One region of the Paenibacillus sp. FSL F4-0243 genome, then DNA from elsewhere that is predicted to be linked to it. Evidence: riboswitches for the same ligand, from Rfam matches in the RefSeq annotation. Region 1 holds a riboswitch; each other region holds the start of a gene.
What was found. Region 1 has a riboswitch for cyclic di-GMP ahead of NSS87_RS21795 (thiamine pyrophosphate-binding protein). Riboswitches for the same ligand answer to the same signal wherever they lie in the genome.
Positions count from the first base shown of each region.

Region 2: it holds a riboswitch for cyclic di-GMP, as region 1 does, so the genes downstream of both, NSS87_RS30075 (NPCBM/NEW2 domain-containing protein) here and NSS87_RS21795 (thiamine pyrophosphate-binding protein) in region 1, are expected to answer to the same signal.
Region 3: it holds a riboswitch for cyclic di-GMP, as region 1 does, so the genes downstream of both, NSS87_RS03205 (transglutaminase-like domain-containing protein) here and NSS87_RS21795 (thiamine pyrophosphate-binding protein) in region 1, are expected to answer to the same signal.
Region 4: it holds a riboswitch for cyclic di-GMP, as region 1 does, so the genes downstream of both, NSS87_RS05615 (EAL domain-containing protein) here and NSS87_RS21795 (thiamine pyrophosphate-binding protein) in region 1, are expected to answer to the same signal.

Region 1 is NZ_CP150151.1:4,874,585-4,882,858, forward strand. Features, by position in the region: gene serA (phosphoglycerate dehydrogenase) at 1-135, shown strand, start outside; gene NSS87_RS21780 (SDR family NAD(P)-dependent oxidoreductase) at 208-1,041, opposite strand; gene NSS87_RS21785 (YafY family protein) at 1,215-2,171, shown strand; gene NSS87_RS21790 (HAMP domain-containing methyl-accepting chemotaxis protein) at 2,294-3,544, shown strand; cyclic di-GMP riboswitch class I at 3,735-3,830, shown strand; gene NSS87_RS21795 (thiamine pyrophosphate-binding protein) at 3,949-5,592, shown strand; gene NSS87_RS21800 (carboxymuconolactone decarboxylase family protein) at 5,603-5,971, shown strand; gene NSS87_RS21805 (hypothetical protein) at 6,011-6,361, shown strand; gene NSS87_RS21810 (3-oxoacyl-[acyl-carrier-protein] synthase III C-terminal domain-containing protein) at 6,413-7,405, shown strand; gene NSS87_RS21815 (DNA-binding protein) at 7,476-7,691, opposite strand; gene glpK (glycerol kinase GlpK) at 7,706-8,274, opposite strand, start outside.
Region 2 is NZ_CP150151.1:6,792,630-6,800,903, forward strand. Features, by position in the region: gene NSS87_RS30075 (NPCBM/NEW2 domain-containing protein) at 1-5,666, opposite strand, end outside; cyclic di-GMP riboswitch class I at 5,821-5,907, opposite strand; gene NSS87_RS30080 (hypothetical protein) at 6,065-6,631, opposite strand; gene NSS87_RS30085 (EAL domain-containing protein) at 6,747-7,736, opposite strand; gene NSS87_RS30090 (Crp/Fnr family transcriptional regulator) at 7,784-8,274, opposite strand, start outside.
Region 3 is NZ_CP150151.1:714,870-723,143, forward strand. Features, by position in the region: gene NSS87_RS03180 (glycosyltransferase 87 family protein) at 1-1,267, shown strand, start outside; gene NSS87_RS03185 (phospholipid carrier-dependent glycosyltransferase) at 1,264-3,042, shown strand; gene NSS87_RS03190 (glycosyltransferase family 2 protein) at 3,142-4,122, shown strand; gene NSS87_RS03195 (GtrA family protein) at 4,112-4,516, shown strand; gene NSS87_RS03200 (class D sortase) at 4,551-5,201, shown strand; cyclic di-GMP riboswitch class I at 5,326-5,406, shown strand; cyclic di-GMP riboswitch class I at 5,515-5,595, shown strand; gene NSS87_RS03205 (transglutaminase-like domain-containing protein) at 5,609-6,418, shown strand; rRNA gene NSS87_RS03210 (16S ribosomal RNA) at 6,790-8,274, shown strand, end outside.
Region 4 is NZ_CP150151.1:1,250,899-1,259,172, reverse strand. Features, by position in the region: gene NSS87_RS05620 (methyl-accepting chemotaxis protein) at 1-213, opposite strand, end outside; gene NSS87_RS05615 (EAL domain-containing protein) at 226-2,460, opposite strand; cyclic di-GMP riboswitch class I at 2,580-2,666, opposite strand; gene NSS87_RS05610 (Zn-dependent hydrolase) at 2,900-4,141, opposite strand; gene NSS87_RS05605 (alpha/beta hydrolase) at 4,263-5,135, shown strand; gene NSS87_RS05600 (nucleoside deaminase) at 5,201-5,653, opposite strand; gene NSS87_RS05595 (cytosine permease) at 5,669-7,123, opposite strand; gene arcC (carbamate kinase) at 7,147-8,097, opposite strand; gene NSS87_RS05585 (ankyrin repeat domain-containing protein) at 8,129-8,274, opposite strand, start outside.

The DNA.
Region 1 (8,274 bases):
CAAGTGGGACGTAAAATTGTTGGGGGCGCTGCAATCATGCTGCTGACCGTTGACAAAGCCGTTCCTAAGCAAGTCCTTGTGAAACTCGCTGGTTTACCAGAAATTAACACTGCTGAAGAAATCATCCTTCTTTAATCTATAATATAGAAAGGCCATTCCAGAATGTACTGGAGTGGCCTTTCTTATATTTTACGATTCTCTTTCTTCCTATATTATGAACGAAGGGATTATCCTTCCATCAATATCAGTAAAACCATACTTTTCAGCAAGCTTTCCAACCAGCTGCGGCTCACCGGACATAGACATAACCTCTGGATCAGCGGCTAGTGCAGTCACTGCTCGACCAATATATGTCGTCGATTCACTCATTTTCAGTTCCTCAACTTCTTGCCAATGTTCCTCATCTGTATTCATGGCTTCTAGAACCGCTTCTGTTCTCATCCATCCAGGTGAAAGTGGAATAACCGCAATGCCGTCATCCTTTAATTCCTTCGACAATCCGAAAGCCATACGTAAAAGTGCATTTTTAGAAAGATCATAATAAAAGTTGCCTAAATATTTATAATGATACCAGAAGGTTGTATGGATAATTAGACCACCAGTTTTTGCCTTGCGCATGAAGGGAATTGCGTAATAATTTGTGATCATCTGTGCTCTCACACCGGCATTAAACATATTGTCCCAATGAGCTGTAGGTAGCTCCCAAAAAGGCTTTTGCTCGATAGCTAAATCATTGCCTCCCCACACGTTGTTAACTAAGATATCGAGCCGCCCCTGCTCTTCAGCGATCTGACGGATCACTGCTTCTGTTTCTTGATCCTTCGTATGGTCACATTGTATTACCGCACCAGAACCTCCACTCTCTTTTATTTCTCTAAGTACGCTATCTATGCTCCCCTTAATATGCTCTGTGACGGATACATCTGTGGTCCTCCCTGTTATATAGACAAAAGCACCTCTTCTTGCTAATTCTAGAGCGATCCCTCTCCCAGCACCTCTGCTGCTCCCGGTAACCAATGCGACTTTCCCTTTCAATGTCATAGCCCTCAACCCTTTCCACATGAATTCGGATTTCAATATTCTGTGAACATTCCTTACGTTTTATAAGTATAGCCCGTATATATGACATCAACTGACATATATAATATAATCATGATTAAGAAATGATTAATGGTGATCGTCTAATCAATAATTCGAGGAGGTACAATAGCCTAATGAGAGCCGACCGTTTGTTATCAATATTACTTCTGTTGCAAAATCGTGGAAAAATGACTTCTAGAGAATTGGCCCAAACACTCGAGGTATCAGAACGAACTGTGTTTCGTGATATGGAAGCATTAAGTGCTTCAGGAATACCCATTTTAGCTGAACGTGGTCGTGAAGGAGGCTGGATGCTTACTGAAGGCTACCGAACCTCCCTAACGGGAATGAAGCCACAAGAGATTGGTTCACTGCTTCTGTCCGCTGACGCATCTATAATGAAGGATCTGGGGATACAAGACGACTACTCTTCCGCTCTTCTCAAACTAGAGGCTGCATCCTCACATCGACTTAGTAACCCAGCAAATTACCTAAGCGAGCGTATTCATATTGATGGCGCCAGTTGGCATCCTTCGGATGAAACTTATCCGTTCCTTTCTGTACTGCAGAGAGCACTTTGGGAGGACCGCAAAGTAAAAATCACTTATCTCCGAAGCAACGAGACAACGGTCCGTTTCATTGAACCTCTTGGGTTAGTTGCAAAACGCGGAGTATGGTATGTCGTAGCCAAAAGCAAAGATGAACTACGAACCTTTCGTGTGTCCAGATTAGTTAACGTTGAGGAGACTCATGAGTGGTTTAAAAGACCTGATGCCTTTGATTTAAAACAGTACTGGGAAGAGTCCACCAAGGCCTTTAAAGCAGCACTGCCAAAGTATCAAGTAAAGCTAAGGGTTAGAACATCTGTCTTAAAAGAATTACAGCGAGAAAGATTCGTCTCTGTCCAATTGATAGAGCCAACAAGCAATGCAGAGTGGGGGAACGTAGATGCCGAATTTAATACGATCGAGTCGGCCTGCCGGATAATCCTTTCTTTTAGTCCCTCGGTTATTGTACTTTCACCGCAAGAACTTTTAGAGATGGTAAAGTCTGCTATCGCAAAAATTTCCGCTATTTATGAGGATTTTTGACACGAAATCTAAAGAACTACTTCGAAAAGAAGATTTATGTCAGTTCTTACTATAGACCAATCACCTTTAAATCCCATATAATAACACCAATACATAATATTAATAAGGAGGACATTATACCAATGAACTGGATGCATAAACTTCCGTTAAAACAAAGAATTGTTGCCGGATGTTACCTCGTTGCCGCACTATTTGCCATTCCTGTTTTAGTTACTTTTATGATCTTAGGCAACATTATTTTGGGTATTGTTCTAATCGTAGTTCTTGCTGCTCTAACTTTCCCCGTGGCCCGCTTTATCGAGAGAGCGCTTACATCTTCTTTTGATGACATCGCGAATGTATCTCATAGTATTTCAAAAGGGGATTTTACTAGTAGAGCCGATGAGAACGGGTCTATGGGGGACGTAAGTCGTTCCTTTAATACTATGATTGACAAGCTCAAGAAGATTTTGACAGAAGCATCACAAATCACTCGTCAAGTTATGGATGCAAGCCGTGGAATCGAAGATAAGAATCAGAATTTGAAAATTGTCATGGCACAGGTAGCCTCTTCGTCTAACGAGCTAGCTCTTGGTGCAAATGAAATATCTACGGATATCGCTGAAATGACAGAATCCATTAAAGATATTGAGAATAAAGTATCCAATTATACGAACTCAACGAAAGAAATGAACAGACGTTCAATACATACATTAGAACTAGTTGAACAAGGACGGCAGTCCGTTGATACTCAAGCTGAAGGCATGCGCAAAAACATCCAGGCTACTCAAAAAGTAGCTGATACTATCGAAGCCCTGTCTCATAATGCTCGCGGAATTACGATGATTACAAAAACCATCACTGAGATCGCTGAACAGACCAACCTCTTATCGCTGAATGCCTCCATCGAAGCAGCACGCGCCGGGGAGCATGGTCGAGGATTTGCTGTAGTCGCACAGGAGGTTCGTAAACTTGCCGAAGAATCAACGGCTTCAACGAAGGAAGTCTTTGGCTTAGTTCGGAGCATCGAAACTGATATCAAACAAGCGATTGACAATATCGCTATCAACGAAGAAGTCGTACAGGTACAGAATGAGATGATCACTCAATCTGCTCATATCTTTGCTCAAATTGTGCAAAGTGTGCAGTATATTACCGAGCAAATCTCTTCCTTCTCTGCTGAAAGTGATCTGATGTTGGAAAGCGCCTTGAAAATCTCAAGTGCAATAGAGAATATCTCTGCAATCACACAGCAAACCGCTGCCGGCACCGAGGAAGTATCCGCCGCTATGAATGAACAAATTAATGCCCTGCAGTCCGTCGCTGAAGAAACTGAGAAAATGACACAGGCTGTGTTTAATCTACAGAAGACTATCCATATTTTCAAGTTTTAAGTCACTTGCAAATCATATAAACAAGTCCAAAAACTCCTCCTAAGTTTTGACTTAGGGGGAGTTTTTTTATATCTATTATTTCATAGGTTGGACAAGACTTTCGTCAAAATTCGAGTTAATTTGCGAAAATATATTGACAAAGGTACTCTAGGAATATATTGTAAAGGAAAATTCTTCTTATAAATTTTAAAATTAATATTGGCAAAATCTTCGAAAGAGGATGACGCAAAACCATGGATCTACAGCCTCATTTTTAATCAGAGGCCATGACTGCCAGGTTGCAGAAAACCAAGACGACTGAACAATTGTTCAGTCTCTATGGCGATTTATGCCACCAACCTGTGCCCTAATTCAGAGCACAGGTTTTCTAATGTTTGATTTTAAAATAACAATCAACTTGTGAGGTGTATTTTTTGAAGACAGTCGCAGATTACATGTCGGAAGCACTACGGAACCTAGGTGTTACCCATTCCTTTGGTATTATTGGGAAATCCATTTGTCCTATTGTTCTTAAAATGGTAGATTACGGTATTGAATTTATTCCCGGGAGACACGAGTCCAGTTCCGGCTTCGAAGCAGCCGGGTATGCGCTTAAAACTGGAAAACTAGGTGTAGCTTTTGGTACTTCAGGTCCTGGTGGAACAAACCTATTAACCGCAGCAGCACATGCTAAGGCTAACAACCTACCTGTCCTATTTATTACTGGCCATCAATCTATTAAAGAGCTTGGAATTCCCCAATGTCAGGACTCTACTTCTTTTCTAGCTGATTTAGCTGATATGTTTAGACCTGCCACCTTATATAGCAAGCTTATTGAACGTGGAGATCACTTTAACACAATCTTTAATCATGCCATATCCATTGCTTTGAGCGGTAATCGTGGTCCAGTTCACCTTTGTATTCCCTTTGATGTACAAACGGAATTGCTAGAGGAATGTAATATTGTAATCCCTGAACGCGAATCACTGGTTAGCCATGCTAATATCGACCGTGTACTTGATGCTATAAATAACTCTAAGAATCCAATAATTATCGCGGGTAAAGGCGTTAACCGCTCAGGAGCACATAGTGAGCTAATTCAATTAGCGGAAACATTTAATATTCCTGTAGTTACATCTCCAGGTGGTAAAGGGGCTATAGCTTGGGATCATCCACTCTATCACGGTCCAATTGGAGTAGGCGGTTGTACCCATGGGGATGACTTGCTGAATCAAAGTGATCTATTTATCGTTCTCGGGTCACGTTTAAGTGATATGACTATTTGTAATCTTAAAAGGGAAAATCATCCTGCAACATTAATTCAGTTTGATAGCGATCCGACTTTTGTCGGAAAAATATTGTTCTCTAAAACGATTCCAGTGACTGGAGATCTACGGGACAATCTAGTTTACTATCTCAATAATATTGACACGAACAACATCACAAAACGCGAAGCACCGACAAATTCCGATTATACCGAGGAGCCTCCGATTTTACCAAACCTTTCACTTGCATCGGTCTTGAGTATGATGAGTGATTTGATTCCTTATAACAGCACAGTCTTTGTTGATGATGGAAGTCACGGTTTCCATGCTGCGAAATGGTACAAGGTTAAGAAACCGGGCAGTTTTGTTTTCGATGCTTACTTTGCTTGTATGGGTAATTCCATCGGAATGGCGATTGGTGCAAAGGTTGCTGCTCCAGAAGAAACGATCTTCTGCATTACAGGAGATGGCTGCTTTATGATGCTAGGCGCAGAGATTAACGCTGCTGTCTGCAAGGATATTCCTGTCATATTCATTGTTGTGAATAATAAACAGCTAGATATGGCTCTAAAAGGTATGGAAAAAACTACAGGACGTATTGACGGAACTATCTACGAAGTCCCTATGGATGCTGTGAAATTCGCAGAATCACTAGGCGCTAAGGGTTACAAATGTGAGACAGCGGAGGAGTTCGAAACAGCCATCAAGGACGCTGTTGCCATCAACCGTGTTGCCGTCATTGAACTGCTAACAGACCGTGATGAGGTCCCTCCGACTGCTCACCGTACTTTGAACCTAAATTAGGAGGTCACTTATGAAAGACAATGTAAACAGTGGTCTGAACCACTTCACGAATCTCTCTGGAGACTACGGAGCTAAAGCACTGGCTCCGATTAAAGAACATTTCCCCGATTTGGCTGAATTTATTATGGGGAATGCCTACGGCGATATTTTTCAACGCAACACAATCGAAGCTGACTGGAAGGAAATCGCAGTTATCTCTGCCCTGATTTCGATGGGTCAGTTTGATCAATTGGGTGTTCATTATGTCATGGCTCTTCGTGTGGGAGTTACTGTAGAACAACTCAAAGGTATTCTATTACACTTAGTACCCGCTATAGGGGCACCTAGAATCATCACCGCTTTTAATATTCTTCTCGAAACGATTGAAGAAATAAAGTAACTATTTTCAGTAAATTAAAATATCGGGAGAGATGTTAACGTGGGACAGTTTATTTTAAAGACAGACACTACTAAAAAAGTGATCAATATTGAGCTGGAAGGAACATTTTCTGAAGAAGATGGTCTGAAATCTATCCAAGCTTATCAACAAACTATTAATCCTATCACTCCAGCAGACTATGAATTACAAATCGACTGCAGAAAGCTAAACGTAACTGCACCTGATGTTGTACCTCTTTTGGAAGGTTGCTTCGTAATGTTTAAGAATGATGGATTTGTAAAAGTAAATCTAACCCTTGAGAATAACCCAATTCTTAAAATGCAGCTTGCTCGTCTGGGTCGTAAAGCAGGACTAGATAACATCGAGATCATTTCCACCGTTACAGCTTAATTCTTCTTATAACTAAAAAAACTATAGAGTTTTTCAGGAGGATTCATTCATATGACCGGAATTCGTATTCAAGACATTGATATCTATCATCCTAGTAATAAAGTTGGTAACGACTTTTTTATTAAGCATTTTGACGAAAAGGGTATTGATATCCGAGGTCTACTGACCACTTTAGGTCGTGATACGCGCTATAGCATTAAGAATGAGGAAGAAAATTCTCTTACGATGGCTTTTGAGGCTGCCAGTAATGTGTTGGATAAAAATGGTCTCACTGGTGCTGATATCGATCTTATTGCCTATGCAAGTCAAACTCCTGAATATATCTTTCCTACTAACTCTTTAATGATTCACCGTTTAATTAACGGCGCATCCCATACAATTTGTATAGATAGCAACGCTAACTGTGCAGGTATGACTGCTTCCGTAGAACAGGTGAGCCGTCAAATGCAAGCCAATCCTAGAATTAAACGTGCTTTGGTCATCGGATCCGATTATGTAGCACCTCATGCAGATAAGAATGATCCAGTCTATTATGCTAACTTCGGTGATGCAGCTGCGGCAGTCCTTCTTGTGCGCGATGATAATGCGGTAGGCTTCATTGATTCTGTCTATCAAACAGACACATGCGTTTATGGCAACTCCATGTTCCCGGCTGAAGGCTTGGCTAATCTGGGTAGAAAAGGCGTAGCGGCTGGAGAATTCAATGTGAAGTTCATTCCATTTGATGATTCCATTTGCGTAGATGCTGCTTCTGAATCGATTCGCACGCTTCTATCTGATAACAACATAGCGCCTGAATCTATTAAAGCGGCCTGTTTCTCACAGCTTTCACTGCCTAATATCGTTGGTGTTTGTGAAAAAGTGGGTATTGATCGTGAGGTTGCGGTTTACATAGGTGATGAATTCGGGTACACCTCAACCAGTAGCCCGTTTATCGCTCTACACAAAGCTATTACTACAGGAAAGATCGAACGCGGAGATAAAGTTCTGTTCTGGACAGTGGGCGCTGGATGGCAAAACGTTGCATTTGTTATTGAATATTAAGCGTTACAACCTAAAAAGCGGCAGGCCAAGGATTATCCTTAGCTTGCCGCTTTTTAGGTTGATCTGTTCTTTAGGACTCGCTGGCAAAGGATAACCCCTTTTCAGTGAGCGCACGCCGTAGTACATCAATCCCTTTTGGTCCCATCCCATGGAGCTGCAGAAGCTCTGACTCAGTGAGCTTACTGATTTGGTGAATCTGTGTATACCCAGCACCATGAAGTGCTCGAAGTGCAGGCTTAGATAGTCCACTCGGTAGATCAGATTCTGTTCCATTAAACATAGACATATGCATCTCCCTGATCACTGATATCTTTCATGTTTTTCCCAGCCCATGGTACGCGCTACAGCGTCTTTCCAGGCGTTGTAACGTCGTTCACGCTCATCTATACCCATTACAGGTGAAAAGACCCTCTCAGCTTTGTTAAAGCTTTCTAGCTGCTCTCTTGTCCAAACTCCTGAGGTTAATCCAGCCAGAAGTGCTGCTCCCAGCGCAGTCGTCTCCGCATATGTAGTTCGAGTAACTTCACTACCGAGGATATCAGACTGAAACTGCATCAGCAAATCATTACGAACCGCTCCACCATCTACACGAAGTCCGGTCAATGGCATGCCTGCATCTTTTTCCATCGCCCCAATTACATCTCTAGACTGAAATGCTAATGACTCTAACGTTGCTCTTACCAAATGCCCCGAGGTGGTTCCTCTAGTTAGACCGAAGACTGCTCCACGTGCATACATATCCCAATAAGGGGCACCTAGTCCAGTAAAAGCAGGTACGACGACAACCCCTTCACTGTCCTCTACTTCCCGCGCTTTGTCTTCCGAGCCTGCCGGCTCCGTTATGAGTCCTAACCCCTCCTGAAGCCATT
Region 2 (8,274 bases), 1.9 Mb from region 1:
ATTTCTTTAGATGTTCCAGTGTTTCTGACCCCTGCCGAACTAGGGATCACTTTATTGCCATCAAGCCCTTTCACCGGATTGGTCCATTCAACCACAGGTCCCTTTAATCCTCCCACCTCTACCACTTGAGGGTCAGCCAATAAGCTCGTTAGTTTAGTTAACCCTTGCAATGGGGAGAAGTCAGTGATTTCATTTCCAGTAATATCAAGTGTCTCTAGGTTCTTAGCATACTGTAGACCTTCCAAGGATCTAGCTCTTCCGGTCTCGCTCGTTAACGTTGCAAGGTTATACATATCCCCTAGCGTTAGTTCTCCAGTTACGCCTAACGTAGTCTTGATCGAAGCACTTAAATATTTGTCCGCAATGGTAATGACTTGCGTAAGGTCTATTTCGGTCAGACCTTCTGTTGCTTGATGTAACGCTGCCGAGGCTGCATCTATTTCACTTTGTGTGACAGAAGGATTAGTCAAAGCCGCTTCTGCACTCGAAAGGCTTGCCGTAAATGCCGCAATACTCTCAGCCGTGAACCCTTCTAGAGAAATTGCTTTTGCCGCTGCAATGGCTTGCTCCAGATCTCCAGTGAATAGGTGATCTCCATTCGCAAAATGTAGTTTGGTTCCTCCCCATGTAGCATGGTCAGATCCGTTGCCATTTCCGCCGTCTGTAACGACCAATTTCAGCTCTTTAGCTCCGTTAATATCCAATTCGATGAACTTCTGCGGATCTCTGGAGCCCATAATCCCACTATCGAATTTCTTCTCTCCATCGACAAACACTTCAAAGCTCACCGAACCGACCGTACCATACATTTGTCGATCTACACCCACATAGGAAGTGAAGTAGTCCGCGTTCTTATCGCTTAGATCGTATACAATCGTCGAGTTAGAGTGTGCTCCAATCCCTCTCTCGTAGGACACTACTTGATTGCTCTCATCGGTTAATCTCAGCGTATTGGCACTAATAGATTTATCCTTCAAAGGCGCAGTATAGCTGTTCTGAGTAGAATTCCAGTCGTAATCCGTCAGATACGTAAAGTCCGTCATGTCTACAACGGCAATGGTTCTAGTCTTCGTGGTCGTATTTCCATCACTATCCGTTACTGTATAAGTAATCGGATACTTTCCAGCTCTGTTAAATTTAACTTGATCTTCACCCGTAACCCTTACTTGTGCCGTCAAGTCACCATCTTCTGAATCTGTTGCCGAATAGTCTACACCTACTGCTATCGCTTGGCCCACTTTGGTAGATACTGATTTAGCTATGGTAAGCTCCGGGGTACTGTTCAGAATTATAAACTTCGCATCCGCGAAATCACCGTGATCTGATGCATTTCCGTTGCCTGCATTGTCTAATACCAATTTCAATTCACTTACACCCTTCACAGGGATTCGAGCTAGTTTGGCTTCCGTGCCAAATTTCATCAGTCCGCTGTTATACACTTCTACCCCATCGACGAAAATTTTAAAGATCACACTAGAGTTGTTTTGCTCCGGGATATTTCTATCAACCCCTACAAACGTTTCAAAATATTCATAGTTTGCGCCCGCTAGATTATATACAATCTCAGAGTTAGCATGCGTTCCTAAGCCCTTAGCGAACTCTTTGGTTACGCCATTTACAAGTAGTTTAATCGGATTGTTAGAACTTGCCTTATCCTTACGAACAACATTATAATCCGTTCTTGCCGACTGCCACGCTGTATCACTCAAGTATTTACTAGCGCTATACACAACGATTGTTCTGGTCTGCACAGCTGTATTCCCATCCCGGTCTGTAACTGACAGTTCGACGTTGTAAGTGCCTGTTTTGCTTGAAGTGAAACCATTCGGACTTACCTCAACGGCTCCAATCAAGTTACCATCTTCCTTATCAACGGCTGTAACACCGGTCAAAACATCAAAGTCACTGTTCAGCTCAATAAACGTTGTCTCTTCAGGCACTGTGATAGTAGGCTTGCTTGAAGTATTCGTAAACTTCGCATCCGCCCATACCGTATGATCTGAAGCATTGCCGTCTGTAGCATCTGTGGTAACCAGCTTCACTTCTCGCGCGCCTGTCACAGGTATTTTCACAAATTCATGCTCTGTCCCTGCCCGGAAAACATCGCTCGTGAATTTCTTCTCTCCATCTACATACACTTCAAAGGTTGCAGAGGATGGCTTTCCTTTCATCGCTTGATCGATCCCGATGTAGCTTTCAAAGAAGTCATAACCTTTACCCTCAATATCATAAACAACTTCAGAGTTCGCATGTACACCGATTCCCTTGGTATAGGTCGCAGCTAACCCTTGTCGAACAAGGGTGATGATTCCACCAGAAACGGCTTTGTCTTTCTTTAATTCACCCCAACCAACAACGACTGACTTGGCAGTAAGATCCGAAAGATAAGCATAGTCACTCGTTACCGTAATCAGTGTAGTTTTGGTTTCTGTAACCCCTTCGTTCTTCACTTCATATACCACTTCGTAGTCGCCTTTTTGCGTTACATCAACGGTATTTGCTTTCAGGGTGACATTAGCAGTAATATCGTTCCCTTGGTAGTTAGTCGCTTTTACATAGTTCATTGGATCAAAAGTTTGATTAAGCTTTAACGTAATTTGATCTTCAACAGACAGCGCTGGCTTGAAGGCTTTAACCTGTACCGGCTTCAGTGGGTTCAGCTTCTTATCATAACCAACGATCTTGTACGTATAATTGATGCTGCTATCTACATTCGTGTCCACGAACTGGTCAGTCCCAGTAAACCCTACTAACTTATCGTCTCTATACACCTCATAACCTAAGAAATCTTTCTTAAGATCCTTATCTATACTGAAGCTTAATGTGTTCGATTTAGCAGTAGTGTTAGGCGTGATATTAACCTTTATCGCAACATTCTTATCTGCTATTCCTGTTCCCTCATAATGAACCACTGAATTGTTTAAATACCAGAGCTTTTTCGGTGCTGGGTATTTAGCTAACTTCTCTTTCGTTTCAGGATTCACAGTGAAGCCATGTCTGGCAAAATAGCTACTTAGGTCTAACCCCAGCACTTCAGAGGAGAACTCCACCAAATACTGCTGCTTGGAATTGTCGCCGTTCGGAAGGGAGACCTTCCGCTCGCGGTATAGCTTGGTCAGTTCTGTCCAGTAACCCGGATGCGCTAATTCTAACTGCCAATAGGCACCGAGCTGTGCAAATAAGCCCTGCTGATTCATAACCACTTTATTTTCTTCGATTACATATTTATAAATATCACTTTCAAAAGGAATACGAGTATCCATCGAGTCCGCATAGACTGACATCAGCATAGACACCATATTATTGGTTACTTCACCATATTCTCGTTCACCCATCGCCAAGCGATGCCCTATTTCATGATTCAATCCCCATCCTGGATAGACTTTGTTAAAATCACCTAACATCGTCCCTACGGTCCCAATTTGTATCCCTGTATGATCTCCCGCTGCATACATCGCACCATAAGGCTGCATCAATCGGATGTTCTCACGAATTAGCTTCGCATCATGAATCACACTACTGCCATCCAAGCCATAGAAGTCAAAGATCGTCTTCATCCAAGTATCATAGCCGGTTACGGTACCCAGCGGATCATTTTCTTGCGTAATAAACTTGTTATAAGCTTCTGTCGCAGTTCCTGTGAAAATAACATGATCGCTGACCATTTCCACCACATCGATGAGCTCGCGATCTTGAACATTCGGATGCGCTGCCTTATCTTCATCTAATTTTTGTTTATAGGTGTTTAAGAAGGCTTTAAATTGTTCAGGATCTGTAGTCTTGGTCATCATAGGGATCTTGGTAAGCCCCTCGAACCGGATCATAGGTGCTTTACCTTGTTCCTCTGCTGTATATGGATTGACGATATACACTGTACCGCCTTTAGTCACTTCATGTGCATAATAACTATTCGTAGCAAATTCAGGAACGGTTATAATATTCTTACCTGGACGCAATTGCACACCTCTAGCCCAAACATTCCAAGCCGCCTCTTGTTGAGAAAAGACTAAAGAAGGTAGTTTATCGCTCGAAGCTGCGTCCACATAAACGTTGATTGTATCTCCAGGCATTGCAACGAGACCTGTAGGCTGGTTGTTCGTCCCGAAACCAATTCTCAGGTTTTCCTGCGCATGCTTTTTCATATCTCCACGTTGTTTCGCCTCAATGATGGTGCCTTCAGTTTGAACTTCACCATTCACTAGCTTCTTAGCTAAATCCAAAGAATCTTTCAGGATTGGATAGAGCGGATGTACTTTTGCCGCTTCTTCTAATTCGTTGATTGCTTCGACGCTATTATAAGCAGGAACAACCGCACTCATCGTGCCATCTGTGAAAATACCATTTACAGCTTCACTTACTTTATCCTCTGTATAAAATCTAAATTCAGCTGCAAAGGGTCTGTTGATATTGGCTTTTGTGAACTTGAATTTCAATCTTTTAAACTTTGTAGGTTCGAATTTAAACTCCAGAAAGTCATTCGTACTAGTCGCGGTTCCGCTAGATACGAGTTGGAAGGTCTCTCCCTTACTTGTTTCTGATGCATAAATTTCAAAAGCCTCTGGGAAGCCTTTGCGGTTATCTCTAGCCAGGAAAGCCACTCTATCTAGTATTTTCGCTTGCGCTAATTCAAACACGACTTCATTCGTGAAGCTGTCATCATTGTTTTTGTTCGTTTCCCAGTGTGTATTCGGCTGGTCATCGAGCATGTATTCCGGTTTCGTACCTGGATAGCTTCCACCGTTCACCGTTACTTTTGATACATTAGAGTTGGGCATTCTATAAGCTTCGCTATAGGCATTTTCGTATGCTGTACCATAGCCTTTTAGCTTCGAAACCTTAGCTGCTGTTGCCTCTATTTGATGATTCTCCAGAAGTACTTTTGCATTCTCTATATCTGCTTGAAACTGCGCGTACAGTGGATGTGTCTGTACTTCTTGTTCTAAAGCCGTTAATTTCTCCACCGTATTAAATGCTGTGCTAACTTGACTCAAGGTATCATCTGTAAATAAATTTTTCATTTTAGCGGATACGGTATCTTCTTTGTAAAAAGAAAACTCGGCTGCACTCGCCCAATCTTGGTTAGCTTTTTTGAAGACAAATTTAAGTCTCTTGAAGGCTGTAGGTGCAAACTGAATCTCTACTACGTCACCTGCTCCGCCTTTATATTCTCCAGAGGATACTAGCGTATAATCGCCTGCATCCGTAGTTGAGCCATAAATATCAAATTCCTGAGCAAACCCCTTCCCCTTTGCACTGGATTGTCTTGCAGCGTATACGATTCTATTTAATTCAGTGGACTCATTGAAAACAAAGACAACCTCATTCGTAAACGTTGAACTGTTCGGTTTGCCCGTTTCCCAATGCGTACTCATATCGCCATCCATAGCCTTAGCTATAGGTGAACCTGAGTAGTTGCCACCGTTATTGGTAATGGATTTAATATTCGCAGGATTCATTCTAAAAACATCATTATAAGCGCTTAGGATAGCCTTGCCGTAGAGATCAAACGGAATAACTGACGCATTGCTGAATAGGTCAGCCTTGCTTTGTACTACAGTGTTCACTACACTTACCGTGCTTACATCACTTGCTAAAGCATAACCTGCCTCACTCGAAAAACTAGCTAACATGGCTGCTGATGTAGCGATCGCAATCATTTTTTTCATCTTTTCTACCCCCCAGATGTAATATGAATCTCTTCCGTGCCTAAAAATAGGCACAAAAAAAACTACCCCAAAAGAGTAGCTTGATTGCGTATAAAGTCGCATAAAAACTAAGACTTAATTTTTATTAAACTTTAACAAAAAGCGTAATACACTCTTTGGCAGCTGGCTGACAATAGTTATGATAACCTTAGTCCCTATAGCTTTGCGTCCCTACATTTCCATAGGTTTGCCTATGAAGTTTCGAATACATTACAAAGAGTAACATAACGCTACATCTGATCGCATGATTAATTGGTATGAAATCCGAATAGGTAATTGCAATTACTTTTTCTATCGTGATAGATATTCTTTATAGAGTATCCCGGAAGAGAGAGGACACTTTAGGACTGGAGGTCTACTTAACTCCCCGCACCAAACAAACGCCGGAACCAATTCCACACATCGCCCGTGATGGGAATTAACCCGAAGCCATGCTCGCCAACTGCGATTAGACCATATGCCCATTGGCCAATAGCTACTGCTCCCCCAGCAATCCGTCCTATGGCTACCGCCCCAAATGCCGTATCACCTATGGCGACAGCCCCCAACGCTTTTTCGGCTATCGCGATCGCGCCTACAGCCACTCCTGCAATAGCAATCGCCCCAGCTGCGAAGCCAAGCCAGCTAATGGCTATCGCTCCAAGGGCTAACCACATTCCTAGTGATATTGCACCCACGGATAGAACCCCTACGCTTATCGCACCTATGGAAATCAAGCCTACAGCTACATCTCCAATAGCAATTAATCCAACAGCTGTCTTCACTTGTGGCTTGCTTCCGTGACCATACCCCTGACCTGAGTATCGACCCAAATTGCTGCGAATACTTACCACCGGAAATGATGGAGACGGCCATTGATAATCAATTTCTCGTCCACCTAACCCTCTAGAATCCGCCCAGTGCGTGATGTACTTATGCCATTTCATATCCATCCCGTCCCCCTTCTCAATTACCTTAATTATACAACCCTAGGGGTTGGCTGCACTCAGACTCTGACCTGAAATTCATCTCATCCTCTAGACGGAGTTATACTCATTAGGATCACTGTTTGGGAATAGGATCAGGCTTTCCAAATAAATATCCCTGAAACAACTGATAACCACTCTGCTTAAGCCATTCAAAGTCCTCTCTAAACTCCACACCTTCTGCTAGAGGAACGGATTGGATTTCTAAAGCTTTTTCTAAAAATTGTTTAGCTATTTTCTGTTTGTTCAGATCGCTGGACACACCCTGAACATATTTCATATCCAGCTTCATGTAATGGGGTTTAAGCTCCAATAACATCTCGATCGTGCTGAAGCCCTCGCCAACATCATCTAAAGCGTATTCAAATCCCCGATCCTTGTAATATGTCAAAATAGCTTTCAAATGAGCGAGATCATCCACTTTCTCCGTCTCAACAACTTCAAAAACAAAAAGAGAGGGATCGACGCCTAATTGATTGGCCAGTTCAACGGTTGATCTTAAGCAGAACTCTGGAGCGTAGATCGACGTTGGGATAAAATTAATAAACGTTTTTTTATTTAAGGGTGCAGCATATTTTACAGCAGTCATTCTACATAACCGGTCTAAAGCATATAAACGCCCACGATTCCGTGCCGCCGCAAAAATCTCATTAGGATAGATAAGGGACCCATCTTCTTTTTTAAATCTGGATAGGAGCTCGTATGCAAAAATCTCTTCCCGTACGTTCACAATCGGTTGGAAGTGACAAGTAACTAAGCCCTTAGTTATAACCTCATCAATCCACTCCATATCAAGTACAGTAGGTAATTCGGATAGAGGTCTCCATGTTTGGTCATCTATACGGAATTCAAACTGCTCCGACTCCATATGGTCATTACAGAAATCTAGAAAATCCCGCACCCCAGCCTCCTTAATCGTAATCACATTTTCTTCTACCTTATGTATCGTATTACTTCTACTCAAGTGATGAATAACCTCAGGTAAAATCCTTAGATTAAGCTCACCATGAGCCTTGATTTCAAAATTCAGCTCTCTTACTACACAATGATTACATGCCACATTCATAACCCCTTTAATAATCAATTCTCTGAAAAAGATCCCGGAACTGCTCTTCAATCGAAATCCGTATACTCTAGTAAATACGTCGGGTCTAACACGGTGATCTGCTGATGTTGAATATCAATAATCTTTTGCTCTTGCAGATCTTTAAGCACAAGGGTAGCCGTCTCCCTTAACGTTCCGATCATATCCGCGAACTGCTGATGGGTCAATCGAAGATCAATCCTCTGTTTGCCTTGCTCCTCGACTCCAAATCTTTGGTATAGTCTTCTCAGCGTAAAGATCGCACGCGCTCTCGCATCATGAAATTTCATTTCATGTAATAACCGATTCGATAAAAATAAACGGTCCATTTGCAGCAGCATCAATTGTTCCTTAATCAACGGGTAATCGGCAAGCATCTGCTCAAAAGGCTCACGTTTAATCACAAATAATACAGTATCATTCATAGCCACCGCAGACAGCACTCTTATATTGGAGGGATGGATCACTTCCAGATCGCCAAATAAATCGCCTTTTCCAAAAAGATCTACGGTATGCTCTT
Region 3 (8,274 bases), 2.8 Mb from region 1:
TGCTTTTATCCTAAGGGTCTGGATTGGTCTGACTGCTCAAGGCTATCAGAACGACATGAATACCTTTATAGCTTGGGGTCAGCGTATGGTTGATTTAGGTCCAGGCAAGTTTTATGAAGAAGGGTATTTTGCCGATTATCCTCCTGGTTATTTGTTCATTTTGTACATTCTTAGTTTTATTCGCGGTGTATTTGGCTTTGTGCATGGTTCGGGTGGAGAGAATCTGCTATTCAAACTGCCAGCGATTATTTCTGATTTGGTATTGGGTTTCTTCATATATAAAATGTCCCGCAAAAAACTCGGCTCAGGGATCGCTTTTGGCTTAACGCTATTATTTCTGTTTAATCCGGCGGTGCTTGTTAATTCAGCGGCGTGGGGACAAGCGGATTCGTTCTTTCTGATTTTTCTGTTGCTCAGTATCCATGGCGCTGCGAACAAAAAGTTTGTTCAATCCGCGATTTTGTTTGCAATAGCAACTTTAATTAAACCACAAGCGTTAATATTCACACCGGTATTATTGTTTGCTTTCTATCATCACCGTGCTTGGAAGCAGCTTGGATTTGGAGCTTTGTACGGATTAGGGATATTCGGATTGCTCGCGGCACCATTTTTCTGGAATAACGGTGGTTTAGTTGGCCTTATTAATCTGTATAAGAGTACGTTATCTTCCTATCCCTATTCTTCTGTGAATGCATTTAATCTATATGCACTGACTGACCCGATGTGGTCATCTCTTGACCTAACTTGGTTAGGTATTACTTACCGTGTATGGGGCTTCATATTTATTTTAGTGGCAGTAGCCATAGCAACCTTTTATTCTTTCAAAAAAGATCGCTTGGATTTATCCAAATCCTACTTTATCGGTATGGCGCTCATTGTAGTAGTTTTTGTGCTTGGAACCAAAATGCATGAACGTTATATGTTCCCTGCTGTTATTCTATGTATGTTCACTTATATAGCGAGTCGGGATCGTAGGTTTTTATTCCTATTCCTTGGATTCAGCTTAACGCAGTATATCAATGTGGCTTATACGTTGACCCATCTAAATGCAGGTGTAAATCCAGGTGCAGATGGAATCGTTTTGGTTACTTCTATTGCTAACCTGTCATTATTGCTATACATGCTCTACATTGGTTACGACGTTTATGTTCGTGGGGGAGTAAAGCCTCTTCCAGCACCACCAACACCTGAAGAAAAATATGAAGAAGACCTTAAAGTCGTCGAGCAAATAAGACCGCACCAGAAGGGAGGGAGACTTAAGCGATGAAGTTTAAGCGTATAGATTGGATATGTATTCTTGCCATTACTGCCGTTTACGCGGCAATTGCTTTATATAATTTAGGTTCTACTAAATCTCCAGAGACCTTGTGGGAGCCAGCTGCCAGCGGTGAAAGCTTCTATGTAGATCTAGGACAGAGCAAACAATTGGAACGAGTGAATATCTTCGGTGGCGTAGGTACCGGGAAGTTTAAGCTCGAATTCAGTGAATCCCCTGAGGTCTGGAGTAGTCCACTGGATGTAAGCGAGGATGTTGGGAATGTCTTCATCTGGAAAAGCCAACCTCTGAACGTTGCAGCAAGATACGTGAAGTTTACAGTTACATCTCCAGGGTTCACTTTAAATGAAATGGCCTTCTATGAGCAGGGAGGCGAAAGAGTACCTCTTTCTATAGCCGGTGTTACACCGGATGCTAATGCAGTCGCTAAAAGAGGAGAGCTTGCCAATCTTTTTGACGAGCAGTCGCTCATCCCTGAATATTCTAACTTTATGAATAGCACTTATTTTGACGAGATCTACCATGCACGGACAGCTTATGAATATACACACGGGATTGTGCCTTATGAGAACACGCATCCACCACTAGGCAAGCTATTGATCGCAGTAGGGATGGAACTGTTTGGAGTCAATCCTTTCGGCTGGCGTATTATCGGAACATTGTTCGGGATTGCCATGCTGCCTCTCATTTATGTAATGGCACTACGTCTCTTTAAAAAGAGTAAATACGCAGCACTTGCAGCTGGATTGTTCGCACTGGATTTCATGCATTTCACACAAACAAGAATCTCTACGATCGATGTATACGGAGTATTCTTCATCATGTTAATGTTTTATTTCATGCAGCGATATTACACTATGAATTTCTTCAGGCAGCCCTTAAGAAAAACACTAATTCCGTTATTCTGGTCCGGTTTATTCTTCGGAATTGGTGTCGCCTCCAAGTGGATTGTACTGTACGGAGGAGCTGGGCTGGCCATTATGCTAGCTATCTCGCTCTTCGAGCGCTACAGAGAATATAAAGCATCGGGACGGTTGCTCGCGGAAGGGAAGATCAAAGACAAGGAACTGCTGGGTACCTGTCGCGAAGCCGTAAATTCGTTCTGGAAGAATACCATTATTACGCTAGCTAGTTGTGTTGCATTCTTCGTAATCATACCGGTCATTATTTATAGTTTATCTTTTGTTCCGGGTTTATCTGCATCCGCAGAGGGCTTTACTATAAAAGGCTTGATTGATTCCCAAAAGAACATGTACAACTATCACAGTCAGCTTGTAGCTACACATCCTTTTGCGTCCTCCTGGTGGCAATGGCCGTTTATGAAGAGACCAGTCTGGTTCTTCAGTGGCAGTGAGGGTTTGCCGCAAGGTCAGGTCAGCAGTATAGTGACTATGGGGAATCCGCTTATCTGGTGGACGGGTATTTTCGCAATGCTGGCAACGCTGTGGATTACACTGAAACACAAAGATAAGACCCTTTATATGATCTGGATCGCCTTTTTCTCACAATATGTTCCGTGGATGCTTGTCCCAAGGGAAACCTTTATCTACCATTATTTTGCTATGGTGCCTTTTATGATTCTTGGTATTGTATATATAATGAAGTTGCTAGATAGTAATTATCCTGAGGCTCGTTATGTTAGTTATGTCTATGTGGCTGTTGCTTTACTGCTCTTTGTCGCGTTCTACCCTGTCCTGTCAGGGATGCAGGTAAGCGGAGATTATGTGAAGGGTATGCTGCGTTGGTTCCCATCTTGGGTTTTCTAAGATTTTTTATAATATCTATAATAATAAGTTTATGCTTACAGCGTTATTATGAAGTACAGAAAGATGTAACGCTCCATAAAGCTTTTAGGAGGAATAAAGGTGAAAGCCAGATATAGTGTAATTGTACCCATGTTCAATGAGGAGCAAGTAATTAGCGTTACTTATGAACGTTTGAAAAAAGTAATGGACGAATGCGGCGATACTTATGAGCTAGTCTTCGTAAATGACGGAAGTCGTGATCGTTCGGCCCAGATGATTCGGGAGATCAGTGATCGGGATGAATGCGTCAAGCTAATTGACTTCTCGCGTAATTTCGGACATCAGGTAGCAATTACAGCTGGCATGGACTATGCCGAAGGTCAAGCGGTTGTTGTTATTGATGCTGACCTTCAAGATCCACCGGAGGTCATTTTGCAAATGATCGAGAAGTGGAAAGAGGGTTATGACGTTGTGTATGCGAAGCGGCTGAAGCGCCGTGGAGAAACGATGTTCAAAAAGGTAACGGCTAAGATCTTTTATCGATTACTCAGCAGCATGACAAGTGTAGACATTCCTACGGACACAGGTGATTTCCGTCTTATTGATCGTAAGGTATGTGATGTCTTGCGAGGTCTCAAGGAAAAAAACCGGTATGTCAGAGGTTTAGTGAGCTGGGTCGGCTTCAAGCAGACGATGGTGGAATATGAGCGGGAAGAACGATTTGCAGGAGAAACTAAGTATCCTCTTAAGAAAATGATTCGTTTTGCGCTGGATGGGATCACTTCCTTTTCGCATAAGCCACTTAAGATTGCTACGTATGTCGGATTCTTTCTTTCCTTCTCGAGCTTTCTCTATTTATTCTTCGTATTGTTTCAAAGAATTTTTTTCACCTCATGGACGGTTCCAGGTTGGGCTTCCATTGTAGGGGTCAATTTGCTCTTTAACGGTATCGTTCTGATGCTGCTAGGTGTAATCGGTGAGTATATTGGACGGATTTATGACGAGTCTAAGGATAGACCGTTGTATATTGTCAGTGAGACCATAGGATATCGTAACGAAGAAGAAGTGGATCGCCGGAAGGATTACAAAGATGTCAGATAAGAACTTTCGGACTGCTTTCATACAGTTTCTCAAATTTAATGCTGTAGGTCTGGTAAATACCCTCATTGATTTCGTAATCTTCACATTACTGAACTCACTTGGGATGGTATATGCGTTGGCACAGGTGATTTCTTATAGTGCAGGGACAGCGAACAGCTTTATTTTGAATAAAAAAGTAACCTTCAAGGATCGTGATCGTGGTAATAAAGAGGGTTTTGATAAGACGCAGTTGCTGAAGTTTATCGTACTGAATCTGGTAGTACTCGGAATATCGCTGTTGCTAATGCATCTGTTGACTGACAAACTAGGCATTCAAGTGTTGATCTCTAAGGTATTAGTAACGTTTGTGACGGTGATCATTAACTTCTTCGGAAGTCGTAAATGGGTATTCTAAAGTTCAGTAGAACCAATCTACGGAGGTGAAAATCATGCGTAAATTCTCGTATGTGCTCATACTGGCGGGGATCCTTATCATGCTCTATCCAAAAGCTAACGAATGGTATAACGACTGGCAGCAGGATAAGCTATTAGAATCAGCTGAACTGAGCACCAGTGAAAGTACTCCACCACCTGATCTAAAGAGCAGATATGCCGAGGTCACTCAGCTACTAGCTGAGGAATCAGCTTTAGATGCACAAGCACAGCCGCAAGAAACAGAAAAGCCGGAACCGGAAATTGAAGTGGGTGGCAAAGTTATCGCATTAATTGAGATCGATAAGATCGATCTGAAGCTGCCAGTATTAGAAGGGGCTACTAAAGCGAATATGAAGCATGCGGCGGCCCATATGAAAGAAACAACTCCAATAGGAGAAATAGGGAACGCCGCAATAGCTGCACATAGAGCTAGAACTACGGGCAGATTGTTTAACAGATTGAATGAGGTTGTGATTGGGGATACGATTTCGGTAAAGACTAGCGATCAGACCTATAATTACGAGGTTTATGATATTTCTGTTGTACTTCCTAGTGATGTGTCTGTTCTAGACGGGAATAACAAAGATAAAATTCTTACTCTAATTACGTGTGACCCACTAGTAGATCCTACACATCGTTTGATTGTTCATGCCAAGCTTTCCTAATCGTTGACGAGAAATAACAAGAGAATTCAAATACAGAGAAATAACTATAAAATAATAGTAAATCTAGCAATTTTGTTCTTGTTTACGAGGATAAATATGGTAGTATAAGACTATAAAAGCTAAACACGATAAACGGCAAACCTATCGAAAGGTAGGGACGCAAAGCTAAAGGGCCTTCCCGTAAGGATGGCAGCCAGTTACCGAATGAAGAGGCTTTTTTTGTTTTTATAAAATATATAAGAATCTTAGATTCATATTTCTACTTGGACTGATTCTCTTAATTTGTCTAGTGAAATTAGAACAGATAGAGCTTATACGATAACGGCAAACCTATCGAAAGGTAGGGACGCAAAGCTAAAGGGCCTTCCCGAAAGGATGGCAGCCAGCTACCGAAAGGGGTTTTATCCGTGAAAAAGGTTTATTTTATGATGGTGGCGCTGTTCGTACTGATTACTGCGGTTCCGGTAAGCACAGCTCAAGCCGCAAGTGTAGATGCAAGCTGGTTGATTACATCGAAAGTGGCTCAAGGTGTTATTGGAATTAACTATGATATTCCGAAAGATAAAAGAATCAAACTCATGATCACTAAAGACAACAGCAGCTATACATATAACTTATATGCTTCTGGACAAGCTGAGGACTTCCCTTTACAACAAGGTAATGGTACTTATAAGGTTTCTGTTCTTGAGAACACAACCGGCAATAAATACAAAGCGTTATATTCCGAAGTAGTAGACGTAACCATGAGTGACTCGAATTCCGTATATTTGGGCTCCGTACAGAATGTGAAATGGAGTTCTTCTGATAAAGCGATCCTTAAGGCAAAAGAGCTTACAAAAGGCAAAACAACAGATGAAGAGAAAGTTAAGGCAATCTATAACTATATAGTTGCTAATGTACAATACGATTATTCTCTTGCTAATAATGTAACAACAGATTACATTCCGAACATTAACAACACTTTGAATACTAAAAAAGGAATCTGCTATGACTATGCTTCTCTTTTTGCCGCAATGCTGCGTAGTGTAGATGTGCCTGCTAAATTGGTGATGGGGAATACTAGCTACGTTACGCAATACCATGCATGGAATGAAGTGTTGATGGATGGGAAATGGGTTACTATTGATACAACGGTAGATGCATCGTCAGCGAAGAGTAAGAAGAATACGGATTTTATTAAGGCTTCAAGTAAGTATACTGCAGCAAAATACTATTAATTTGCATCGCTAGATTCATAACTCTATTAAATAAACAACCAGCTTAATTATTAAGCTAGTTGTTTATTTTTCTATTAGGGGTTGCTTTTCTATGAATAGATAGGTTATTATAGTTAAGCGTTGTTAGACAGCGTACAGGCAATGTTTGAGAGAGTTATATAAATGGCTTTCGAAAAATAAAGCTTGCATTACTGAGAACAACATGATATATTATAAGAGTTGCTGCTGAGACATTGAACGGCGCCAACGAGAACTTGATCTTTGAAAACTGAACAACGAGTGAGTAGGAAATCACGAAAGTGATATCCAAAATTAGAGAATTAATTTTCTCGTCAGATGTTTCAAAATGAGCATATCGCTCTTTTCAATACTAATTGGAGAGTTTGATCCTGGCTCAGGACGAACGCTGGCGGCGTGCCTAATACATGCAAGTCGAGCGGAGTTATTTTGAAAGCTTGCTTTCAAAATAACTTAGCGGCGGACGGGTGAGTAACACGTAGGCAACCTGCCCCTTAGACTGGGATAACTACCGGAAACGGTAGCTAATACCGGATAATTTCTTTTTTCTCCTGAAGAAAGAATGAAAGACGGAGCAATCTGTCACTGAGGGATGGGCCTGCGGCGCATTAGCTAGTTGGTGGGGTAACGGCCCACCAAGGCGACGATGCGTAGCCGACCTGAGAGGGTGAACGGCCACACTGGGACTGAGACACGGCCCAGACTCCTACGGGAGGCAGCAGTAGGGAATCTTCCGCAATGGACGAAAGTCTGACGGAGCAACGCCGCGTGAGTGATGAAGGTTTTCGGATCGTAAAGCTCTGTTGCCAGGGAAGAACGTCCGGTAGAGTAACTGCTATCGGAGTGACGGTACCTGAGAAGAAAGCCCCGGCTAACTACGTGCCAGCAGCCGCGGTAATACGTAGGGGGCAAGCGTTGTCCGGAATTATTGGGCGTAAAGCGCGCGCAGGCGGTCATTTAAGTCTGGTGTTTAAACCTTGGGCTCAACCTGAGGTCGCACTGGAAACTGGGTGACTTGAGTACAGAAGAGGAAAGTGGAATTCCACGTGTAGCGGTGAAATGCGTAGATATGTGGAGGAACACCAGTGGCGAAGGCGACTTTCTGGGCTGTAACTGACGCTGAGGCGCGAAAGCGTGGGGAGCAAACAGGATTAGATACCCTGGTAGTCCACGCCGTAAACGATGAGTGCTAGGTGTTAGGGGTTTCGATACCCTTGGTGCCGAAGTTAACACAGTAAGCACTCCGCCTGGGGAGTACGGTCGCAAGACTGAAACTCAAAGGAATTGACGGGGACCCGCACAAGCAGTGGAGTATGTGGTTTAATTCGAAGCAACGCGAAGAACCTTACCAGGTCTTGACATCCCTCTGAATCCACTAGAGATAGTGGCGGCCTTCGGGACAGAGGAGACAGGTGGTGCATGGTTGTCGTCAGCTCGTGTCGTGAGATGTTGGGTTAAGTCCCGCAACGAGCGCAACCCTTAACTTTAGTTGCCAGCAAGTAATGTTGGGCACTCTAGAGTGACTGCCGGTGACAAACCGGAGGAAGGTGGGGATGACGTCAAATCATCATGCCCCTTATGACCTGGGCTACACACGTACTACAATGGCCGGTACAACGGGAAGCGAAACCGCGAGGTGAAGCCAATCCCATCAAAGCCGGTCTCAGTTCGGATTGCAGGCTGCAACTCGCCTGCATGAAGTCGGAATTGCTAGTAATCGCGGATCAGCATGCCGCGGTGAATACGTTCCCGGGTCTTGTACACACCGCCCGTCACACCACGAGAGTTTACAACACCCGAAGTCGGTGGGGTAACCCGCAAGGGAGCCAGCCGCCGAA
Region 4 (8,274 bases), 3.3 Mb from region 1:
ATTCGTTAAGGTTACTATTTCATGATTATTAGATTCGAATTTCCCAAGTGCATAAACTGACGTAAGATCGTTCTTATACATACTTCTAGAGTTCGCATACATATTGCTGAAATACACACTACCAACGATCGCAATGATCAGAGCACCTAACAGTAATATTGAATTAGTAACAGTAATTTTGCCTACGATAGTCCAATTTCTCATTTTCCTCATGCTTTGCACTCCCTATGTACTTTTAATTAAGCTTTCATATTCTACTACTGGCATTGGTTTCGCGAAATAGTATCCTTGTGCGATTTCACAATCTATTTGTTTCAAAAAATCAATTTGCGCCTCTGTCTCAACTCCCTCTGCCACAACTTTCATATTTAAATCCCTAGCTAGCTTGACCATACTGGCAATTACTATCTTCCCTGTCTCATCATTTGACTTACTCATCAGAAAAGCCCTGTCTAACTTAATGACATCAGCAGGGAAATATTGCAATACATTTAAGGAACTATAACCTGTCCCAAAATCATCGATAGCTATGGAAAATCCTTTACGTTTCAACTCCAACAAAATATCTCTAACAAACTCTAAATTTTGGAATACAATAGACTCGGTCAGCTCTAACTCTATCAATTTAGCAGGTACCTGGTAGCTGTTAATAATATTCGTCAAATGGAGCAGGAAATCATTATGATATAGGGTTATAAGCGATATATTCACTGAAATCGGAAGTGGCTGGATTCCTTCCTGGATCCATTTACTCAACATGATACATACTGATTTAAACACCATTAAATCTAATTTCACGATAAAGCGATTTCTCTCAAATATGGGGATAAATACTGCAGGAGATATAAGTCCCTTCTGAGGATCATTCCATCGAACCAATGCCTCAGCGCCATGAAAACTGTTCACTCGCAGATCCATTTTCGGTTGTAAATATACTATAAATTCACCATTTGTCATGGCAGCATCCATCTTTCTTACGATGTCTTGCTCTTCGTGTATCTGCAATAGCAATTGTTCGTCAAAGAAAGCGCATGAGCTCTTGTATCCACCTTTAATGGACTTACAAGCGATTCCTGCTCGGTCAATACATGTGAGGATATCGCTCTGACGATCATCTATACAGTAAATTCCACAATTAATCACTAGCCTAAAACCTTCTTCATTTCCAAACGTATAGTCGCTCATTTGTTCAGTAAGTACTTGTATACGGATGAATAATTCCGCCTTATTGTCATACGAAGTGAAAAGAATAAAACGATCACCCCCTAAGCGTCCAATGACATCCTCGTCTAATGTGTTTGCTGTTAAGCTATTAGCCACTTGAATCAAAATGCTATTTCCTTCATGAAAACCGACAATTTCATTTATGTATTTAAATTGTTCAATATCAAATTGCAACACAGCAAACTTTGTATTCTGTTTCTCTTTAAGTAAATACTGAGCATCTATAACAAATTTATTCGTTCTAGGAAGATGTGTTAACTCATCCTCAAAGGCAATCCTCTCCATCTGTTTCCTAATTTTGCTCTTATTTAATAGAATGTTAACAAATATGATCAATAATAAGACAAACATGATTACACATAATAAAAAAGTCGCCTGACTCATTTGAGACGCTTTGGCCATGATCACATCTTTCGGTATCACGGAGAGAATATACCAGTCCTCAACCCCCTGAATGCCAGAATAACCAACCATTTTGCTATCTCCGTTAATCCAAAATATTCCTACTCCAGATTTTTTTGCGGTTATGTTCTCTTTAAAGATTTGCAGTTGTTTCTTATTTCTAGAATCAATACTTATACTTTCGAATATGTTATCAATTGACTTATCCTCTTCGAGATTCTTCGATTTGATAATGACTTGTCCCTTTTGATCAATGATTTGAGAATAACCATGACCTTTAAAGAAGGAAACTGCAAGAGCATCATAAAGATCCTGTGTATATTTGCTGGCAGATAAAGCACCCTTCACTTCACCTTTAAACTTAAGTGGACTATTGATCGTGATAATTTCTTTATTGGAGATCTTATCTAAGAATGGATCAGAAATACTGCTAATACCCTGAAGAGCTTTTTGGAATCCTACTTCATCTGATACATCAAACATTGTCCCATCTGATGCGTAAGCTTTACCATCTGGGCTGTTGATGCTAATTCGAATAAAATTATATTTTTTATCAAAGTGATGCAGATATTTTTTGGTCTTATCCCAGTCCATATAATTGATTTCCGAAATAGAATCAGCAATTCCATCTAATGAATCTAATCCACCATGTATCATATTTCCAATCGATCTACTCGCATGTATCGTAGCTTCTGATGTAGCAGCAACCGCTTCTTGCTCATAAGAGTTAGCAGTCCATTTTATGAAATAGTAAGAGCACCCCCAAAATATCAACGTTGCCATTATGACGAGGCCTATCATTCTCCATACTCTCAATGGTTGTGTTTGATCCATGTACTATCATCCTTTTTCCGATTTATTACGTTTTTATTAGAAAACGAATTAAAAAAAGCCGCTATCAGAATGATAACGGCTGCATATGCATCAAAAAATAAGATCAAGAAACTCCAACTGCATGCAACCGGCTGTCATATCTATATGTAGATTTAGACCCTATGGCTTTGTGTCCCTACTTTTCAATAGGTTTACCAATATTCTGTTTTAACTATTATTAGTCATAAATACTCTATTAATAATAGGTTGCCTCCAAAAGACCTATTTCCGTAGTAAATTTTAATTTTTCCATGGGAAAATTTTCACAAATATCAATGTTAACTTTAATATAATATTTATTAATGTAAAGCAACAATTCTGCGAACAATTATAAAATTAGATACTAAAGCCCAATGTAACATTTAAATATGTCACATTGGGACTTATTTCTCAACACGAACTATGTTTGTCTTACACACGCATAACGAAGAACAGCTTCTTCCAAAATATCAATCCCCATAATGATATCATCCAAGTCTGTATATTCATTGGGATGATGACTAAGTCCATCTACAGAAGGAACAAAGATAAGCCCTACTGGGCAAAGTTTGTTCATGTTCATGGCATCATGCCCTGCACCACTGATCATCCGTTGACTCGATATCCCTTTCTCTTCACAAATCGATTCTAGAACCTGACTGATCTCATCAGATAATAGGACGGGTTCCTCCGAAATAATTTCCGTACTCTCAATTACAAGTTGTCTATTTTCTTGTACTAAGGATATTGTTTGATACAAATGGTCTAACACACGTTGCCTGGATGCCACTGAAGTAGATCTGATATCAATTTTAATTTCTACCTCTCCCGGAACCACGTTCATAGCGCCATTCAAGATATCTATCACCCCTAGCGTCGCAACCGTTCCAAATTCTTGTTCGAGTTTGGCTGCTTTCTCAAGCTCAAGTGCTATTTCTGAGGCACCCAGAAAAGCATCTTTTCTCATATTCATAGGTGTCGTTCCAGAGTGGGATGCCTTCCCTGATATTTGAATATGAAGCCTCACGGGTGCAGCAATTCCAGTCACAATTCCAATTCTTTTATTATTGTTTATTAAGACAGGACCTTGCTCAATATGTAATTCAAAAAACGCTTTTAATTCTTCATTCTCTCTACTCGCCTGATCAATATTGTTATAATCCAGTGCACATAGCGAAAATGCCTTTTCCATGGTAATACCGTCTTTGTCCTTCAAAGATCTATATTTCTCCTTCTGAAATAACCCTGACATTACTTTACTGCCTACTGTTGAAATCCCAAAACGCGAGGATTCTTCACAGGCAAATGAGATGATTTCGATCGGATGATCCGTTTCAATCCCTTTTTCGTTTAGACGTTTGATCACTTCCAAAGCAGCCGTTACACCTACTACCCCATCGTACTTCCCACCTTGGTATACCGTATCCAAGTGAGAGCCCATTACAACGGGTGGGAGCCCTTCTATCTTCCCATTCCTTCTAGCGATCACATTTCCGCAATGATCCATCCGAATATCTAAATTTTCAGCCTTACACATCCGCATAAAAGCACTCGTACATGTCTGCTCTTCATTTGTATAGGCAATTCTAGTGATGCCCTTCTCACCCGAGTTATATTGATTAATATTATCAAATAAAGCCTGATATCTTCTCTTTCTATCCATGCTAATATCTCCAATCCTGGGTATTCATGATTATGGTTTCATCAAAATTCGTGAATGATATACAATAGAGGTAGTGCTAGTCTTTAAAAATTACTTACTTGATGAGGTGTAATGGATAGCTATGAAGAAGACCATTATTTTTAAAGAAAATGACTCATTTACAATTAAAGCTGATTTTTATGAAACAAACCGTCCCCAAGCCCCTGCTATTGTTTACATTCACGGAGGCGGTCTACTTTGGGGTGATCGAGAAGATCTATCCGAGGAAATGATACAACTTTACACTAATAATGGTTTTGCGCTATTTTCGATTGACTATAGATTAGCCCCTAGGTCAACCCTATCTGACATCCTTGAAGATATCCAAGACGGTCTTCTTTGGTTAGTGAATGAAGGACCCAAGGAATTCTCCATTGATCCCTCAAGGATTGCTGTCGTGGGAAGCTCCGCAGGTGGTTTCCTTGCGCTGTGCACAGGAATGTTTACCCATAAGCCGCGTGCGATTGTCTCCTTCTATGGATATGGCGATATTAGTGCTCCATGGGCACTCGAACCAAGTAAATTCTATTGTGAAAAGGATATCGTCTCCATGGAGATTGCAAAAGGTACAGTGTCCGATCAAATCATTACGAGCGCAAGCGTTGACGAGCGTTTTCTTCTCTATTTATATGCAAGACAATCCGGTCGTTGGATCGAAGAAGTGACGGGCTTGAATCCTTCTCTACATAAGGAAGAAATCCTCAAATTCTGTCCTATTCATCATGTAACTAAGGAATTCCCCCCTACATTGTTACTGCACGGAACGAACGATGTAGATGTACCGTATGAACAATCGGTATTCATGAGAGCTGCGCTAGTGAAAGAAGGAGTACCGGCAAAGCTTATTACTATTCCAAACGGAGAGCATGTATTTGAAAAAGATTTCGATAACCCTGTTGTGCAAAAAGCTCTTCATCAGGTGATTGATTTCCTTCAGCTTCATCTTGCTGAGTAGGTCTGTAGAAGAACAGGAAAATCCGGCACTAAAATAGTGCCGGAAAATATAGGAGACCGCATGAATTATTTCTTGTTTAATTCGTGGAAATGCGTCCATAAATGATCGCAATCTTCTCTAGCTTCCACTTTAATCATATTAACAACACTCTCATCATGCCCCACAAAATATTCGCGAAGGTGAATGTCAGAGAAGCCATGCTCTTTCGCATCATCTCTTGTGCTGCAATAATGAACTTCCTTAACACCTGACCAAATAATAGCGCCCATACACATCGGACACGGTTCACAGGTGGCATAAATTACACAATCCGATAAGTCCATCGTGTCTAGCTTTTTGCAAGCTTCTCGGATAGCTACCATTTCCGCATGTGCAGAAGGATCCGTATCTCTCATCATCGTATTGCTAACCGCTGCAATTACTTCATCGCCTCGAACAATCGTTGCACCAAACGGGCCCCCAAATTTCTTATTCATACCCTCGATCGTTGCATCTACCGCCAATTTCATGTAATCCATTTCAAAATTCCTCCTCTAGTTTAATTGGGATGATTTTAGTGTTTTGCTAAAGATGGTGTATAGAACAAACGAAACAATTAAACCACTAAAGAAAGCAAAATCATTCATCCTAACTAGGAAGGGGATACCCTTAAGAAATGCACCTGACATAGGAAGGATGAAGCTGACTGCTAGAACAGCCATCGCAACAGGATTGTAACCATTCTTATATTCACCGTTGCTGCCTGCTGGGACATAGATATTATCAAGATTTAATACTCTTTTCCGATGAATAAAGAAGCTTGAAAGCATAATACCCGCAATTGGACCAAAGATAGACCCAATAAAGCTATAGAAGTAGAATAAGGTCGTTGTACTTTCTACAAGCTTCCATGGCAAAATCAAAGTTCCAACAACGGCTGTTAAGACACCTGCAGTCTTTACAGTGAATTTTTTCGGGAAAAGAGATGACATTTGCAAGCCAGCTGGCAATAGGTTTGCAAACACTACGAAGGCGATTGCTCCTACGTTTAGCGCTAGAATCAATACAACAACAGCGAAAGTGTTTTCAATTTTATCAATGGCATGAACGATATTGAAAATCGGTTCACCAAACGCAATTTCAGTACCCGCGATTAAAGCCACACAAGTGATGGCAAAAAGAATATAAGATAAGATAAACCCTACTGGCAACCCAATCATAGCCGCTTTTGGTGATTTCGCACGATGTGTGAAGTCCGACATATTCACAACAGGACCCGCCCAGTTAGATACCAATGCACTCACGCAAGCAATAAAGACTAATGGACTTGAGCTTGGGTTCGCTGGTACATACTCTAAAATCGGTCCAAACCCTCCAGCAATCTTGATCGCCCAAACAGCAGCACCAATAATAAACACATACACTACTGGGGAAGACCAGTTACCGAACTTACCTAATGTTTTCATTCCACCTAAGAACAACAGAACCGTTGCTGTCCAAAGAATCGCATAGGAGATCATTGTCGGGAATGCTAACCCGAATAGTGTGAAGCCACCGCCTAAATCCATATAATTCGGAATAAATCTAGCAAATATAACATTTAATGATTCTGCACCAACAACGGTAGTGGTTCCAAAGAATACTAATCCGGCAACAAGTCCTCGTATCAATGCCGGTATAATTGCTCCTTTTACCCCAAATGAATCACGAAGCAACATCGCGAATGGCAGCCCATATTTGGAGGCAGAATATCCGTTTAAAGCATAAAATGCGGAGACAATAATGGCCGAGAGCATAACGGCAAAGAGTACCTGTGTTGTATCCAACCCTAAGACGAAGAAACCTGCGACTGTCATATACGACATAATATTATGAACAGCACCCATCCAAAGGGTTATATAGTTGGACATTCCCCAGTCTCTTTGCTCAGGCTTCTTGGGCAGTAATTCCTCACCGTAACCGTATGATTTGTACCTATCATAATTTTGTTCCAATTTTGCTTGATCCATATCTACACTTCCCCTCGCTTAAATTACTTCACGATATGAGTGCCTGCCTGTTCATTGATCGCATCTTTTAAGCTTTCCGGATTCGTAATAATAACTCGCGTTCCGCTGTTCTCTAAGAAGCTTAAACTCGCCTCGATTTTAGGCAGCATACTTCCTGCTGGGAAGTGATTTTCTAGTACATATTGTTTAGTCTCATCAACCGTCATTTTGGAAAGCTCTTTTTGATTCGGCTTACCATAGTTGATGCATACTCTAGACACTCCCGTTGTAATAATTAAGGTCTCCGCATGAATCTGTTCTGCTAAAAGACTCGTAGCAAAATCCTTATCGATGACTGCATCAACACCTTTGTACGTGTTATCATCAGACTTCACGACTGCGATACCTCCACCGCCTGCAGCGACAACGACAAAGCCCCCATCGATTAATGATTTAATCGCGTCTTTCTCCACAATATCTATAGGTCTTGGGGATGGAACTACTCTACGGTATCCTCTGCCAGAGTCTTCTACAAAGCTCCATTCCGGATGTTCTCTTTTCATTTCTTCCGCTTGCTCTTTGGAAAAGAAGGATCCTACTGGTTTCGTCGGATTCTTGAAATTAGGGTCTTCTGAGCTTACTTCGACTTGTGTAATCACCGTAGCCACATTCTTGTGGATCCCTCTAACTGCAAATTCATTAATTAAAGCTTGTTGAATTAAATAACCGATTCCACCTTGTGTATCGGCTCCACAATTCACTAGTGGAACAGGAGACATGCCGGCAATTTCATGTGCAATCTCAGATCTTCTTAGCCCAAATCCTACCTGTGGTCCATTACCGTGTGTAACGACGACATTGTAGCCCTCTTGCACCATATCAACAATATTAACGACAACTTCTTTTACTGCTTCAGTTTGGTCATGAATCGAATCCAGGCCATTTTCCTTGACCAATGAGTTTCCGCCAATAGCAACGATCACAGTTTCTTTCATCTGATGCCTCCTATGTTGCAATTCTTATGCTCTAACCGAGTAATTCAAGAGATTGCTTTTTGTGTGAGTGATATAACGGATTCGTTGGATCATTCTTAATTGCGTTCTCGATAGCCTCAATGGCCTCTTTATGCTTACCAAGCGATCTTAGACTGTTCGCCTTATGGAAGGAGAAGT